Regions from separate parts of the Streptomyces sp. NPDC001700 genome, predicted to be linked through region 2. Evidence: riboswitches for the same ligand, from Rfam matches in the RefSeq annotation. Region 2 holds a riboswitch; the other holds the start of a gene.
What was found. A riboswitch is a leader RNA that binds a small molecule or an ion and turns the genes downstream of it on or off. The one in region 2 is predicted to bind glycine.
Positions count from the first base shown of each region.

Region 1: it holds a riboswitch for glycine, as region 2 does, so the genes downstream of both, gcvP (aminomethyl-transferring glycine dehydrogenase) here and gcvT (glycine cleavage system aminomethyltransferase GcvT) in region 2, are expected to answer to the same signal.

Region 1 covers NZ_JBSFGE010000039.1:9,580-17,342, reverse strand. Annotated here, with positions in the region: gene ACWC5C_RS39740 (glutamate--cysteine ligase) at 1-643, opposite strand, end outside; gene ACWC5C_RS39735 (hypothetical protein) at 1,102-1,689, shown strand; gene ACWC5C_RS39730 (DUF5999 family protein) at 1,957-2,163, shown strand; gene gcvP (aminomethyl-transferring glycine dehydrogenase) at 2,258-5,164, opposite strand; glycine riboswitch at 5,226-5,353, opposite strand; glycine riboswitch at 5,354-5,451, opposite strand; gene ACWC5C_RS39720 (PRC-barrel domain-containing protein) at 5,595-5,912, shown strand; gene ACWC5C_RS39715 (DNA polymerase IV) at 5,888-7,405, opposite strand; gene ACWC5C_RS39710 (MerR family transcriptional regulator) at 7,465-7,763, opposite strand, start outside.
Region 2 covers NZ_JBSFGE010000007.1:275,704-283,466, reverse strand. Annotated here, with positions in the region: gene glyA (serine hydroxymethyltransferase) at 1-52, opposite strand, end outside; gene gcvH (glycine cleavage system protein GcvH) at 77-454, opposite strand; gene gcvT (glycine cleavage system aminomethyltransferase GcvT) at 551-1,678, opposite strand; glycine riboswitch at 1,872-1,985, opposite strand; gene ACWC5C_RS16475 (AAA family ATPase) at 2,149-2,868, shown strand; gene ACWC5C_RS16470 (enhanced serine sensitivity protein SseB) at 3,008-3,805, shown strand; gene ACWC5C_RS16465 (enhanced serine sensitivity protein SseB C-terminal domain-containing protein) at 3,960-4,715, shown strand; gene ACWC5C_RS16460 (ABC transporter permease) at 5,038-6,042, shown strand; gene ACWC5C_RS16455 (ABC transporter substrate-binding protein) at 6,129-7,763, shown strand, end outside.

The sequences.
Region 1 (7,763 bases), on a different contig from region 2:
GCACGGCGGCCACGGCCTGCGCCGCGTTCCACACGGCGGCGAAGCGTCCGGGGGTGACCTGGAGGTGCAGTTGCACGGAGGTGCAGGCGGCCTCGGGGGCGATGGTGGCGCTGGCGTAGCTGATGCGCTCGCGGCCCTCGATATCGATGAGGAAATCCTCGCCGCGGGCGGCCAGCATCTGTTCGTTGAGAAGTTTGTAGCGGTCGTCGTAGGACAGGTTGGCCGATCCGAGATCCCGGGCGGCCAGGGTCGGCAGAATTCCGATCATCACGATCTCGGAGGACACCTCGCGCGCCTTGCGGTCGGCATATGACAGTCCCGTTCGCAGCTCTTCCGAGAGCTGGTCGAGAACCCGCCCGTGCAAACGATGCGGCACGATGTTCACTTCAAGATTGCACTGTCCGAGTTCGGTCTGGAAATCGTGACTCGCGATGCGCTCCAGAACCTCTGTGTTCATCATCCTCGGCAGCCCGTCGGCGCCTGCGAGATTCAGCTCGATCTCCAGCCCCATGAGATTCTTCGGGCGGTCGAATCGCTTGTCGGCCAGGAGCCGGGACAGCGCGTCGAGGCCCTCCCGCAACCGCCCGCGCTGCCGCTGCCGACCCGACGGATCGAACTCACCGGCTACGACCTTCTCCCCCATCGGAGCTACCTCCTTGAGTGGATCATCAGCGCCCGCACCGCGCACACCACGCTCGATGATGCCCGCCAATGTGATCGATAACGCCCCGCGCACCCCGCCCAGCCGGTAGGCTCTCAACAGTGGCGCATTGCTCCAGAAAAATGGAGCGGTAGGATCCAGCCTACCGCGACGGACGTAAACCGCCAGGTCATATCCGTGCATCAGGCACCGAATCGGGGGAAATCCCCGCGCCCGCACGGACCGGAAATCACCTTGTGCGCAATATCGGGGACAGCTAGCCGAAACACGGCCGGAACATGTGTCGTATAAACTCGCTTTACGAGGCAGAGAGATAACGCCCGGACATCTCGTCCCGGCCCCCTCTGACCCGCGTACCGAGCTACGTACACCGACAGCGCGCGTCCATACCCTGGCCCGCTATCGCTCCACCGTGTCTCCGAAGTGAGAGGCGACCCACCATGCCGCTGCTCGTGCCCCCGGCCCCCGCGCCCGCCCTGCGCAGCGTCCTCACGGCCCTTGGTTCCCCCACCGCTGTCCGTGAGGTCCGTACCCCGGCACTCAGCTCCCTGTCCGGCCCCTTCGAACCCGAACTCCCGCTCCCCGTCCACGTCCTGGACGGCATCACCACCCCCGTCGGCCCGCCGCGGGTCAGACTCACCGGCTGGCGCTTCATGCTCCGGGACGACGACCGCACGGTGGCCGCCGCGGAGGCCAGGCTCACCGCCGACGGCTGGGCCTTCTCGCACTTCTCCGAGGGTCCTTACGTGGCCTCGGCCGAACTCGCCCTGCGCCAGGCCGAGTCACTGCCCGCCGCGTACCAGCCACGGTTCCTGTCGATCCCCGAGCTGTACATGGTGGCGCTGTGGCTGCACGGCGACCCCGCCGCGGACGCCGCCGAGGGCGGTATCGAGGCCGGGGACCTGCTGGTGCCGCTGGCCCCGGCGCCGCCGGGCATCGCGGCCCACCACCCGCACCCCGCGGCCGATCTGCTGCCCGTCCTCACCCATCGGCTGACCCCGGCTCCGCTGCTGGGTTCCCCTGCCTGACCTGCCCCTTCCCTGACGGATGGCGCGCCCCGTGGCCCAGCGGGCCACGGGGCGCCGCGCTACGGGCGGGTAACAGTCCCGCCAGGGTCAACCGTCCGGTCGGGTGATGCGTCATCATCTAGCGAGACCGGTGCCGCGAAATCCCTGCGGAATCCTTGCCGCAGGGCAACACTGGAGCAACCAACCGACACTCAACGGGGGGCGGCCTACATGAACGCCGCAGCGAGCAGCAGGACATACACCTCACCGCAGCGAAAGAACCTCGCCATGTGCCAGCATCAACCAGCGTGCCCGTCAGCCGACTCCGCCGACCGGGAGGCCGCCCATCTCGTGGCGCACCATCCGGAGCAGGGCTGGAGCCTGCTGTGCAACGGTGTCCTGCTCTTCGAGGACACCGGTGAGCTGCTGCCGGACGGGCGCGTCATCGCCCCGTGCCGACCGCTCGCCACCGAGCACGTCGTGACCGCCGCCTAGGACTGACCACCTCAGCGGCGATTGGCAATTATCAGGGGCCGGCCCGGCGAGCACCCGCCGCACCGGCCCCATCGTTGTGTTCAGCTCGTTGTGCTCAGCTCTCGTACGACTCCATCGGCGGGCAGGAGCAGACGAGGTTCCGGTCCCCGAACGCCCCGTCGACCCGCCGCACCGGCGGCCAGTACTTGTCGGCGGCCGAGACCCCGGCCGGGAAGACCGCCTCTTCCCTGGTGTACGCGTGGTCCCACGCCCCGCTCAGCGCGGCGGCCGTATGCGGCGCGTTCCGCAGCGGGTTGTCGTCCTTGGTCCACTCGCCCGAGCCGACCTTGTCGATCTCCGCGCGAATCTCGATCATCGCCTCGCAGAACCGGTCCAGTTCCGCCAGGTCCTCGCTCTCCGTCGGCTCGATCATCAGCGTCCCGGCGACCGGGAACGACATCGTCGGCGCGTGGAACCCGTAGTCGATCAGGCGCTTGGCCACATCGTCGACCGTGACCCCGGTCGCCTTGGTGAGCGGCCGCAGGTCCACCACGCACTCGTGCGCCACCAGCCCGCCGGGCCCGGTGTAGAGCACCTGGTAGTGCGGTTCCAGCCGCTTGGCGATGTAGTTGGCGCCGAGCACCGCGGCCTGCGTGGCGTTGCGCAGCCCCTCGGCGCCCATCAGCCGGACGTACGCCCAGGAGATCGGCAGGATGCCCGCCGAGCCCCACGGCGCGGCCGACACCGGGCCGACCCCGGTGGCCGGGCCCGCGGCGGGCTGCAGCGGGTGGTTGGGCAGGTACGGCGCGAGGTGCGCGCGCACCGCGACCGGGCCGACGCCCGGACCGCCGCCGCCGTGCGGGATGCAGAACGTCTTGTGCAGGTTCAGATGTGAGACATCGCCGCCGAACCGGCCGGGCTCGGCCAGCCCCACCAGCGCGTTGAGGTTGGCGCCGTCCACGTACACCTGGCCGCCCGCGTCGTGCACGGCCGCGCAGATCTCGGTGATGTGCTCCTCGAACACCCCGTGGGTGGACGGGTAGGTGACCATGAGGACGGCCAGCTGCTCGCCGTACTGCTCGATCTTGGCGCGCAGGTCGGCGGCGTCCACCTCACCGTCCTCGCCGGTCTTGACGACGACGACCTTCATGCCCGCCATGACCGCGCTGGCCGCGTTGGTGCCGTGCGCGGAGGACGGGATCAGGCACACCGTGCGCTGCGGCTCGCCGTTCGCCCGGTGGTACGCCCGCACGGCCAGCAGCCCGGCCAGCTCGCCCTGCGATCCGGCGTTCGGCTGGAGGGAGACCTTGTCGTAGCCGGTGACCTCGGCCAGCCGCTCCTCCAGCTCGCGGATCAGCGTCAGATAGCCGTGGGCCTGCTCGATCGGCGCGAAGGGGTGCAGCGCGCCGAACTCCGGCCAGGTGACCGACTCCATCTCGGTGGTCGCGTTGAGCTTCATGGTGCAGGAACCGAGCGGGATCATGCCCCGGTCCAGGGCGTAGTCCCGGTCGGACAGCCGCCGCAGGTAGCGCAGCATGGCGGTCTCGGAGCGGTACTGGTGGAAGACCGGGTGGGTCAGGTACGTGTCCGCGCGCAGCAGCTCCGCGGGCAGCGCGTCGGCCGCCGAGGCGTCCAGCTCGTCGATGTCGGGAGCGCCGCTTCCGTCTCCGCCGTCGACACCGAAGGCGGACCACACGGCGGCCAGCTGGGCGCGGCCGGTGGTCTCGTCGCACGCGATGCCCACGTGGTCCGCGTCGGTCAGCCGGAGGTTGACCCCGGCCTCCCGGGCAGCGGCGACGACATCGGCCGCCTTGCCGGGGACGCGCGCGGTGAGGGTGTCGAAGAAGGCGCCGTGCGCCACGTCGACGCCGCCCGCCCGCAGCCCCTCGGCGAGGACGGTGGCGTAGCGGTGGGTGCGGCGGGCGATGCCCGCGAGCCCGTCCGGGCCGTGGTAGACCGCGTACATTCCGGCCATCACGGCGAGCAGGACCTGCGCGGTGCAGATGTTGCTGGTGGCCTTCTCACGGCGGATGTGCTGCTCACGGGTCTGCAGCGCGAGCCGGTACGCCTTGTCCCCGTCGGCGTCCACCGACACCCCGACCAGTCGGCCGGGCAGGCTGCGGGCGTGGGCGGCGCGCACGGCCATGAACCCGGCGTGCGGGCCGCCGAAGCCCATGGGCACACCGAACCGCTGGGTGCTGCCGACCGCGATGTCCGCGCCCAGCTCACCGGGCGAGGTGAGCAGGGTGAGCGCGAGCAGGTCGGCGGCGACGGTGACGATCGCGCCGAGCGCATGGGCCCGCTCGATGACGGGGCGCGGATCGCGGACCGCGCCGGAGGCGCCCGGGTACTGGAGCAGCACGCCGAAGACGCCGCGCTCGGCGATCTCGTCCGGGATGCCGTCGCTCAGATCGGCGACCACGACCTCGACGCCGGTCGGCTCGGCGCGGGTCTCGATGACCGCGATGGTCTGCGGCAGACAGTCGGCGTCGACCAGGAAGACGCCCTGCTTGACCTTGCCGACGCGCCGCGACAGCGCCATGGCCTCGGCGGCGGCCGTGGCCTCGTCCAGCAGCGAGGAACCGGCGGTCTCCAGGCCGGTCAGATCGGCGACGACGGTCTGGAAGTTGAGCAGCGCCTCCAGGCGGCCCTGGGAGATCTCCGGCTGGTACGGGGTGTAGGCCGTGTACCAGGCGGGGTTCTCCATGACGTTGCGCAGGATCACCGGCGGGGTGAAGGTGCCGTAGTAGCCGAGCCCGATCATGGACGGCAGCACCTGGTTGCGGTCCGCGAGCGCGCGCAGCTCGGCGAGGACCTCCGCCTCGCTGCGGGCGGGCGGCAGCCGCAGCGCCTCGGCGCTCTTTATGACCTCGGGTACGGCGGCGGCGGTCAGCTCGTCGAGGGAACCGAACCCGACCTGGGCGAGCATCTTGGCCTGCGCTCCGGCGTCGGGGCCGATATGCCGCTGCTCGAATGGAGTACCGCGCTCCAGATCGGCGAGCGAGATGCGGTGGGTGGTCATCAGCGGGGGCCTCCTGGTCAGCACGACCGGCGAGGGGCACCGCGGCGCGGGTGCCCGGACGGCCTCCCCCTCTGTCATCTCAACCTGAGAGCTTCACCGGTCCGCGTGTGGCCTGACCGGCTTTCACCGTCGGTGAGGAGGGGTTCCGGAGCTGTGCTCCCCGTGGCCCACCCTGCTTTCCAGAGTGACCTCACCCGCGCGGTACGTGTGCCTGAGAGATTCCGGGGAGGATTTGCTCCTTCGGCGCCCCCGACACCATTGTCGGAGGACTCTCCCGCACGGGGTCTGCAGCCACAGCCAGCGTACCAGCGCGTCTACGGGCGGGAGGGGTTGGTCGCCAGGTGCTCGAGTGGCCGCGTACGGGGATGTGGCTTTTGGTAGGTATCACTGGATCACCGCCATCTGATCGTCGCCACCTGTGGGAGAGAGCGTGCAGACGGACATCGACCCGCGGACCCTGATCGGCCGCAAGGCATTCGACCGCGAGGGCGCCAAGATCGGCACCGTGGACGAGGTCTACCTCGACGACGCGACCGGCGAGCCCGAGTGGGCGGCGGTACGCACCGGCCTGTTCAGCCGGGACGTCTTCGTACCGCTCGAACCGAGCGAGGTCGTCGGCGACGCGCTGCGGGTGCCGTACGACCGGGCGCTGATCAAGGACGCCCCGGACCTCGGCGTCGGCCGCCACCTCTCCCCGGAGCAGGAGCTGCAGCTGTACCACCACTACGGCCTGGACGTCACCGGCTGACCCCGCCCCTGGCTCCCGCCGGACCCGCCCGGCCCCTGACCGGCACCCGGACCGCCGCCCGGCACTCCGGCCGACGCCTCCGCCGCTTCCGGGGGCCGTACGAGCGGCAGCGGCTCGCCCGGCTCCAGCTCCGGGTCGTCCACCGCGAACGTCCGCACCCGGCCGGGCCCCGACCAGGGCAGCTCGAACCGTATGGTCACCCGCCCCACCCCGCTCCCCTGCACCCAGCCCGCCCCGAACTCGGCGTGCCGCACATCGGCCCCCGGCAGCCAGGCCCGAGGCCTCTCGGCGGCCTCAGCGGGCTCTGAGACGCCTGGGCTCTCCGGCTCCGGCACCTCGGAGCCGGGAGGCCTTCCCAGGGCCTCCACGGCGTCGTGAGCGGCTTGCGCGGCCTGCGCGGCCTGGGCCTCGTGGGCGGCCTGCGCGGCCTGGGCGAACAGATCCTCCTGCGTGTAGTCCGCGAGCCCCGAAACGCCCACCCCCAGCAGCCGCACCCCCGCCGTGGTGTCCACCCCGTCGATCAGCCGCGCCGCGGCCTCCTTGACCACGCCGGGGTCGTCGGTGGGCCCGCGCAGGGTCTCCGAACGGGTCAGCGTCGAGAAGTCGTACCGCCGCACCTTGATCACGACCGTACGGCCCGAACGGCCCGCCTCCCGCAGCCGCCGCACACAGCGGTCGGCCAGCCGCGCCACCTCCAGCTGCACCCGGGTGCGGTCGGTCAGGTCGACGTCGAACGTGTCCTCCACCGAGATGGACTTGGCGTCCCGCTCGGCGACCACCGGCCGCTCGTCCCGCCCGCTGGCCATCAGGTACAGCGATGTGCCGTGGGCCCGGCCCAGCAGCCGGACCAGCTCCGCCTCGCCCGCCTCCCGCGTCTCGGCGACGGTGTGGATACCGGCGCGGCGCAGCGCCTCCGCGGTGGCCGGGCCGACGCCCGGCAGGGTGCGCACCGGCATCGGGTCCAGCAGCTCCCGCTCGGTGCCGGGCTCGATGACCGCCATGCCGTCCGGCTTGGCCTGCTCGGAGGCGATCTTGGCGAGCATCTTGGAGCCCGCCAGCCCCACCGAGCCGGTCAGCCCGGTCACGGCCCGGATATCGGCCCGCAGCCGCTCCCCCACGGCCCGCGCCGCCTCCACCCGGGCCTCGGTGCCGCCCGCCTCCAGGTCCACGAATGCCTCGTCCAGGCTCAGCGGCTCCACCAGCGGCGACAGCTCCCGCAACAGCCCCATGACCTGGTCGCTGACCCGGCGGTAGAGGGAGAAGCGCGGGGTCAGATACGCCGCGTTCGGACAGAGCCTGCGGGCCTGCGCCATCGCCATGGCCGAGTGCACCCCGAACACCCGGGCCTCGTACGACGAGGTGGACACCACCCCGCGCGGCCCGAGGCCCCCCACGATCACCGGTTTTCCGCGCAGGCTCGGCTTGGATGCCTGCTCCGCCGAAGCGTAGAAGGCATCCATGTCCAGATGGAGAATCGTCGGCGCACCCCTCACATGTCCGATGCTGCCGCACGCCACTGACAATCGGCGCCCGGCGCGGGGTGGGAGCGCTCTCAGCCCGCCCGGTTGCGGCGCCGGGCGAGTTCGTCCGCGGGGTTGTGGCCCACCAGCGTCTCGCCGGTGTCCACCCGCTCGCCGTGCAGCTGGGACAGCGCGCTCTCCACGTCCCGCCACACCACGCCCACGGCGATCCCGAAGACGCCCTGACCGCCCTGGAGGAGGTCCACGACCTCGTCCGGCGAGGTGCACTCGTACACCGTCGCGCCATCGCTCATCAGCGTCATCTGGGCCAGATCGTCCAGGCCCCGGGTGCGCAGGTGCTGGACGGCGGCGCGGATGTTCTGCAGGGACA
Region 2 (7,763 bases):
CAGCGGCGACGTCCGGGTCGAGCTCGTGCAGGGAGCTGTTGAGAAGCGACATCTGGGTCCCGATCGAAGAAGAGGGTCAGTTTCCGGAGAAGGCGGCGTATTCCTCGGCGGAGAGCAGGTCGTCCGGCTCGTCCGTCACCTTCACCTTGAACAGCCAGCCGCCCTCGAAGGGGGCGGAATTCACCAGCGCCGGGTCGTTCACCACGTCCTCGTTGATCTCGGTGACCTCGCCGGAGACCGGCGCGTACAGGTCGCTGACCGACTTCGTGGATTCCAGCTCACCGCAGGTTTCACCGGCGGCGACGGTGGAGCCGACATCCGGGAGCTGGACGTACACGACATCGCCGAGCGCGTTGGCCGCGTGTTCGGTGATGCCGATCGTCGACACGCCGTCCTGGGCGGCCGACAGCCACTCGTGCTCCTTGCTGTAGCGCAGCTGCTGGGGGTTGCTCATGGTCCGATTCTCCTGGATAGGGGGGAGTGCTTGGGAAACGGGTCTTAAGCGGTGGGACGGATCACTGGGGAGAGGCGGGAAGGCGCGCGGGAGGTTTCAGCGCTCGCGGCGATAGAAGGGGAGCGCGACGACCTCGTACGGCTCCCGGGTACCGCGGATGTCCACCGTCACGCCCGGGCTGCCGGGCGCGGCGTGCTCCGCGTCGACGTACGCCATGGCGACCGGCTTCCCCAGCGTCGGGGACGGGGCGCCCGAGGTGACCCGGCCGATCTCGGTGCCACCCGGGCCCAGCACGGTGTATCCGGCGCGCGGCACCCGGCGGCCCTCGGCGACCAGGCCGACCAGGGTGCGCGGCGGCCGGGCCTCGGCCTCGCGCGCCGCGGCCTCCAGGGGTCCGCGTCCGACGAAGTCACCGGCCTTCTGGAACTTCACGACCCGGCCGAGCCCCGCGTCGAACGGGGTCGTGTCGGTGGTCAGCTCATTCCCGTACAGCGGCATCCCGGCCTCCAGGCGCAGCGTGTCCCGGCAGGACAGCCCGCACGCCACCAGGCCCACCGGGGCGCCCGCCTCGGTCAGCGCCTGCCAGACCCGCTCGGCGTCGTCCGGCGCGACGAACAGCTCGAAGCCGTCCTCACCGGTGTAGCCGGTGCGGGCGATCAGGGCGGACACGCCCGCGACGGTGCCCGGCAGCCCGGCGTAGTACTTCAGCCCGTCCAGGTCGGCGTCGGTCAGCCCCTTGAGGATCCCGGGGGACTGCGGCCCCTGGACGGCGATCAGCGCGTACGCGTCGCGGTCGTCCCGTACGGCGGCGTCGAAGCCGGTGGCGCGCTCGGTCAGCGCGTCCAGCACCACCTGGGCGTTCGAGGCGTTGGCCACGACCAGGAACTCCTGCTCGGCGAGCCGGTAGACGATCAGGTCGTCGAGGATGCCGCCCTCGCTGTCGCAGATCATGGTGTAGCGGGCGCGGCCCACGGCGACCGCCGAGAGCTGGCCGACCAGGGCGTAATCGAGGGCGTCCGCGGCCTGCGGCCCGGTGAGAGCGATCTCACCCATGTGGGAGAGGTCGAAGAGCCCGGCGCGGGTGCGCACCGCCGTGTGCTCGTCGCGCTCGCTCGCGTACCGCAGCGGCATGTCCCAGCCCGCGAAGTCGGTCATGGTGGCGCCGAGCGCACGGTGGACCGCGTCCAGCGCGGTGCGGCGGGGCGTGGGCGGGGCGTCGGTCATGGTTCAGCTCCCAGGGGCATGATCACGGCGATGACGGGACGGGCGGGCCGGAGGGGACGACAAGGACGGCACACGCGTCCTCCCCATCTGTCATCGGAACCTGAGAGGTTCGCCGTGACCTTCCCGCGCGGCGGGCTGGTCCGGCTTGCACCTTGGGTGGGGCCACCTGAAGTGGCCCGCTTTTCAGATCTGCCTCATCCGTGCGGTATCGGGGCCTGAGAGATTCAAGGGAGGACTTGCTCCTTCGGCGCCTCGGACGAGACCCGGCGGATTCGCCGGTGCCCGAGAACTCTCCCGCGCGGATTCAAGCGGCCGGTATGCAGTTGGCGCGGACATCATCGCACGTCCGCTCCAGAACGGAACCCCCGATCTGTGAGCGGCGTCGCGCACGGGCCTCCTTGATGGGCATTACCTTTTCTTGACACTCTCGGGGTACGGAGCCGCTTGACCGACCTTGGAGGACGATCACGGTGCACGGGCAGGGAACATACGCGACAACCCAAGGAACCCTGCCCGCGCGGCAGGAGCGGACGCCGTCAGACGGCGCGCCGGACGGCGGCGCGCCGGACGGCACGTCCGGCGGCCCGGTCAGACCGGGCCGCCGCGCCCCTGTGCACGACCTGCGGGGCGGAGTGGAGGCCGAGCTGCACTACCCGGCGCGCGACCTGATCATCGCCTCCGGACTGCCCGGCAGCGGCAAGTCGACCCTGATCAACCGGGTGGTCCCCGGCCACGACCCGAGCGGGACGGCCGTGGCGCGGGTGGACTCGCAGCGCACCCGGGAGGCCTGGGAAAGACGCATGCCCGGCTGGCTGCCGTACGCCGTCTACCGGCCGCTGGTCCGCTGCGCCCACTACGCGGGGCTGCGCCGGGCGCTCGGCTCGGGCGCGAGCGTCGTCGTCCACGACTGCGGCTCCCAGCCCTGGGTGCGCCGCTGGCTGGCCCGGGACGCCCGGCGCACCGGCCGTGGCCTGCATCTGGTGCTGCTGGACGTGGACCCCGCCGTCGCCCTGGAGGGCCAGGCGGCGCGCGGCCGGGGGGTCTCCGGCTTCGCCTTCGCGCGGCACCTGCGGGCGATGGGGCGGCTGGTGGCGCGGGTGGAGGGCGGACAGCCGCCCGAGGGCTGCGCTTCCGCCGTGCTGCTCGACCGGGCGACCGCGAGCATGCTGCGGGGCATCTCCTTCGAGTGACCGCACCGCCGTGTGAGGAAGTGCTGTCGCGCCGCTGTGTGAGGAAGTGCTGTGGAGATGCCCGGGCGGCCCATGGCCTTCCGCCGCACAGCCGTTAGGGTGCTGGTGCAGGTCGGACGAGATGGCGGTTGGGACGAAGATGAGTATTCCGGAGCACCAGGGCATAACCCCCGCTCACGGAGGATTTCCCGACGGCGCTTATCCCGCGTTCCCCGGTAATGAGCTGGAAGAGGTGCTCGCCGCCTCGATCGGGGTTCCGGGAGCCGGAGCGCGGATCGTCGAGACGCTCGCCCGCGCCCACCTCTGGATCCCGCTGCCGAACGGCGGCGGCCCCGACAGCCGCAACCTCGACCTGCCCACCATGGAGATCGAGGGCCAGGCGTATGTGCCGGTCTTCAGCTCCGAGCAGCAGTTCCTGCAGATCGTCGGCGGCCATATGTCGTTCACGGTCGCCCCGGCCGTCGAGTTCGCCCGTGGGCTGCCGCCGCAGCTCGGCATCGCGGTGAACCCGGACGGGCCGGTCGGCGTCCCGCTGCCGCCGGCCGCGGTCGAGGAGTTGTGCAAGGCCGGGCGCAGCGAGCTGGACGGCCCGGCGCGCGGCGGCAGGGTGCGGCTGTTCGAGCCCGACTGGCAGCAGGAGCCGGTCGACTTCCTGGCCGCCGCCGGGATCGAGTTCGGGGCGGAGTCCGGGGTACGCACCGCGCGGCGCGCGCTGGCCAGCGTCGAGGGTGATCAGCCTGCGCTGTTCGTCGGGGTCCAACTGGACGCGCCGGGCCCCGAAGGGCAGGCCCTCGCGGTGGAGGCGCTCGGCCGGGCGCTCGGCGCGGTGCCGGTCCCGTGGACCGTTCAGCTCGTCGCGCTGGACGTCGCGCAGGGTGACCCGGTGGCCACCTGGATGCTGGAGCGCGTACGGCCGTTCTACGACCGTGACCTGTGACGCACCCCGGGGACGGCCACCGGGGCCCGTAAGCTGGTTGGATGACCAGACGGGGCGGCGCGCGTCCCGATGAGTGCGGGCAAGGCCGAGAGAGGGGCGGACCCAGGTGAGCGCGGGCGCGGATTGGGGGGCGGCTGCCGGTCAGGTCGAGCGGATGCTGCAGCAGGTAGCTCCCGGCCGGTACGACGCCTACGAGGCGCTGCTGCACGCCCTCGCCGAGGGCCAGGTCTGGATGCTGCTGTGGAACGGCGCTCCCGGCGCTCCCGACGCCCAGTACGGGAACATGGACATGGACGGCCACGGCTACGCGCCGTGTGTGACCTCCGCCCAGGAACTCGCCGCCAGTGGCTGGAATCGCGCGCATGAGGTGGTGGACGCGCGGCGGATCGCCGACTCGCTCTACCGCGACCACTACGGCCTGTGGCTCAACCCGCACGCCCACGGCGGCGGCGTCGGCATCCCCTGGCTCGATCTGCGGCGCATCGCGGGCGGTCTTGACCGGCTGCCCGCCGGTCCGCTGCGGCTGACCGAACCGGCCATCGAGATCCCCCAGTTCTACGCCCTGCTGGGGCAGAACGCGCACCGCACCGCCGCGGTGCGCTCGCTGCGCCGCGCCTGGGTGCAGCCCGCGCTGGGCGCCCCGTATCTGGCCATCGGGCTGGATCTGTACGACAACAGCCAGCAGGCCGTGGAATCGGTGCGGCTGATGATGCAGCAGTCGGTCGGCGTGGTGCCCGACGGGCTGCCGGTATCGACGGTCGAGCTGTCGGACGTGCACGACCCGGTGGCGATGTGGATGCGGGCCCACGCCCGCCCGTTCTTCGACCGTGACGCCCACGCCGCCGCGCCCCCGGCCCCGCCGCCCCCGTCGTACGGGTACGGCTATCCGCCGCCGCGTCACGCGTACTGAGCCCTTGGCGCGTCACGCGTACTGACACCGTGGCCTGAAGCCGCCCTATACCGCCCCACCTGCGAACTGCCCGCAGTGGGGCGGTTGTTACTGATGCGTTCTCGTGTCACAACTGTCCGTATACCGGAACCGCTTACCGCACATCACGGTTAGGCATCCATTGCCCGTGGGTACTGGCGGGTGATCACAAACGCGATGAAGACTCCCGCTCCAAGGGGCGCGGTTCCGCATAACGACCCCTTTCGCTCACCTTGTGAACTTAAGCCGCCACAGCGGCGAGCCGTGGACCGGTCACCGCCGGTCGAGAGGGGTCCCCACCACGATGACGGCACCATTGCACGGCACGAGCGCCGACGCAGAGCCGGTCGCGACTGCCGATGTAGCGGCGGATGTGGTCAAGGCGTCGGTCGAGGGAAGATCGCTGCGACAGATCGCCTGGAGACGCCTCAAACGCGACAAGTTGGCGCTTGCGGGCGGGGCCGTGGTCGTCTTTCTCGTGCTAGTGGCGATCTTCGCGCCGCTGATCGTGAGCCTGCTGGGCCACCCGCCCAACGAGTTCCACCAGGAGGAGATCGACCCGCTGTTCGGCACCCCCAAGGGCAGCCTGGGCGGCATCAGTTCGGACTTCCTCTTCGGCGTCGAGCCCTCCAACGGCCGTGACGTCTTCAGCCGGGTCGTCTACGGCGCCCGGATCTCGCTGCTGGTGGCCTTCCTCGCCGCCCTGGTCGCCGTCGTCCTCGGGACCATTTTCGGCATCATCGCCGGATATTTCGGTGGCTGGGTGGACTCGGCGATCAGCCGGGTGATGGACATGCTGCTGGCCTTCCCGCAGCTGCTGTTCATCATCTCCCTGGTCTCGGTGCTCCCCAACGACCTGCTGGGTCTGACCGGCAGCGGGGTGCGCATCGCGGTACTGGTCTCGGTCATCGGCTTCTTCGGCTGGCCGTACGTCGGCCGCATCGTGCGCGGCCAGACGCTGTCGCTGCGCGAGAAGGAGTACGTGGAGGCCGCGCGCAGCCTCGGCGCCGGCCGCCGCTACATCCTCTTCCGGGAACTGCTGCCCAACCTGGTGGCGCCGATCACCGTCTACGCGACGCTGATGATCCCCACCAACATCCTCACCGAGGCGGCCCTCAGCTTCCTGGGGGCGGGCGTGAAACCGCCGACCGCGTCCTGGGGGCAGATGCTCTCCAAGGCGGTGGGCACCTACGAGGACGATCCCATGTTCATGATCATCCCGGGTGCGGCGATCTTCATCACCGTGCTGGCCTTCAACCTGTTCGGCGACGGCGTCCGCGACGCCCTCGACCCCAAGGGCACCCGATGAGGTGCCCCGGCCGCGCAGCTCAGGCGGCACCCCGAAGCTTTTCCCGCGCCATGCCACGTACCGCTATCCCGGAGGTTGCAGGACCCATGAAATCCCTACGTTCGTCGAGAAGCAGCCGGATCGTCGGCGCGACGGCTGTCGTCTGCGCCCTGCTCGCCACCGTCGCCGGGTGCGGTGGCGGCAGCGACGACGAGAAAGGCTCGGGTGCCGGATTCAACGCGGGGATGAAGGGCGTCGCCAACGAGTCCACCAAGAAGGGCGGCACGCTGAAGTTCGTCAACAAGCAGAACTTCGACTCGCTCGACCCGCAGCGCCAGTACTACGGCTTCGCCTGGGACTTCGCGCGTTTCTACTCGCGTCAACTCATCACGTACGCGCCCAAGCCCGGCAACGCCTCCAACGAGCTGGTCCCCGACCTGGCCACCTCCACCGGCAAGATCACCGACGGCGGCAAGACGTACACGTACACCCTGCGCGACGGGATCACCTGGGAGGACGGCTCGGCCATCACCTCCAAGGACATCAAGTACGGCATCGAGCGCATCTGGGCCAAGGACGTCGTCTCCGGCGGCCCCGGCTATCTGCGCCAGGTCCTCGACCCCAAGGGCGAGTACAAGGGCCCGTACAAGGACAAGTCCAAGGACAAGCTCGGGCTGAAGACGATCGAGACGCCGGACGACAAGACCATCGTCTTCCGCCTCGACCAGCCCAACGGTGACTTCGAGCAGATGCTCGCGATGCCCACCGGCTCCCCGGTCAAGCAGGAGAAGGACACCGGCGCGCAGTACACCAACCGGCCGTTCTCCTCCGGTCCGTACAAGCTCAAGTCGTACACCCCGGGCAAGAGCCTGGCCCTGGTGCGCAATGACAAGTGGAAGAAGTCGTCCGACCCGATCCGCGCGGCCCTGCCGGACCAGGTCACGGTCACCTTCAACTCCAACCTGGAGGCGATCGACAAGCTGCTCATCAAGGGCGACTACGACGTCTTCCTCAGCGCCACCGGCATGAGCCAGTCCGGCCGCGCCGCCGCGCTCAAGGAGCACAAGGGCAACGTCGACAACATCGAGACGAGCTTCGTCCGGTACGTCGACCTCGTCACCAAGGTGAAGCCGTTCGACAACGTCCACTGCCGCAAGGCGGTCTTCTACGCGACCGACTACACCCAGCTGCAGACCACCCGAGGTGGCCCGCAGGCCGGTGGTGACCTCGCCCCCAACATGCTCCCCAAGAGCGTCAAGGGCTCGGACGACTACGACCCGTACGGCGTCCTGAAGCGCAAGGGCAAGGCGGACCTGGCCAAGGCCAAGTCCGAGCTGAAGGAGTGCGGCAAGCCGAACGGCTTCTCCGCCAAGATCGTCTCCCGGGTCGACCAGCCCAACGAGACGGCCGCCGCCGAGGCGCTCCAGGAGTCGCTGAACAAGGTCGGCATCAAGCTCGACATCAACGAGATCGAGGGCGCCTCGTCCGCCAGCATCACCGGCTCCCCGTCCGTGATGAAGAAGCGCGGCTACGGCATGAGCATGACCGGCTGGGGCCCCGACTTCCCGACCGGCCAGGGCTTCTCCCGCCCGCTGTACGACGGCCGCTTCATCGAGCAGACCGGTAACTACAACGTCTCCGAGACCAACGACGAGGCGATCAACAAGGACTTCGACGACGCGCTCAAGGAGACCGACCCCGCCAAGGCCGGTGAGCTGTACGCGGACATGAACCACAAGGTC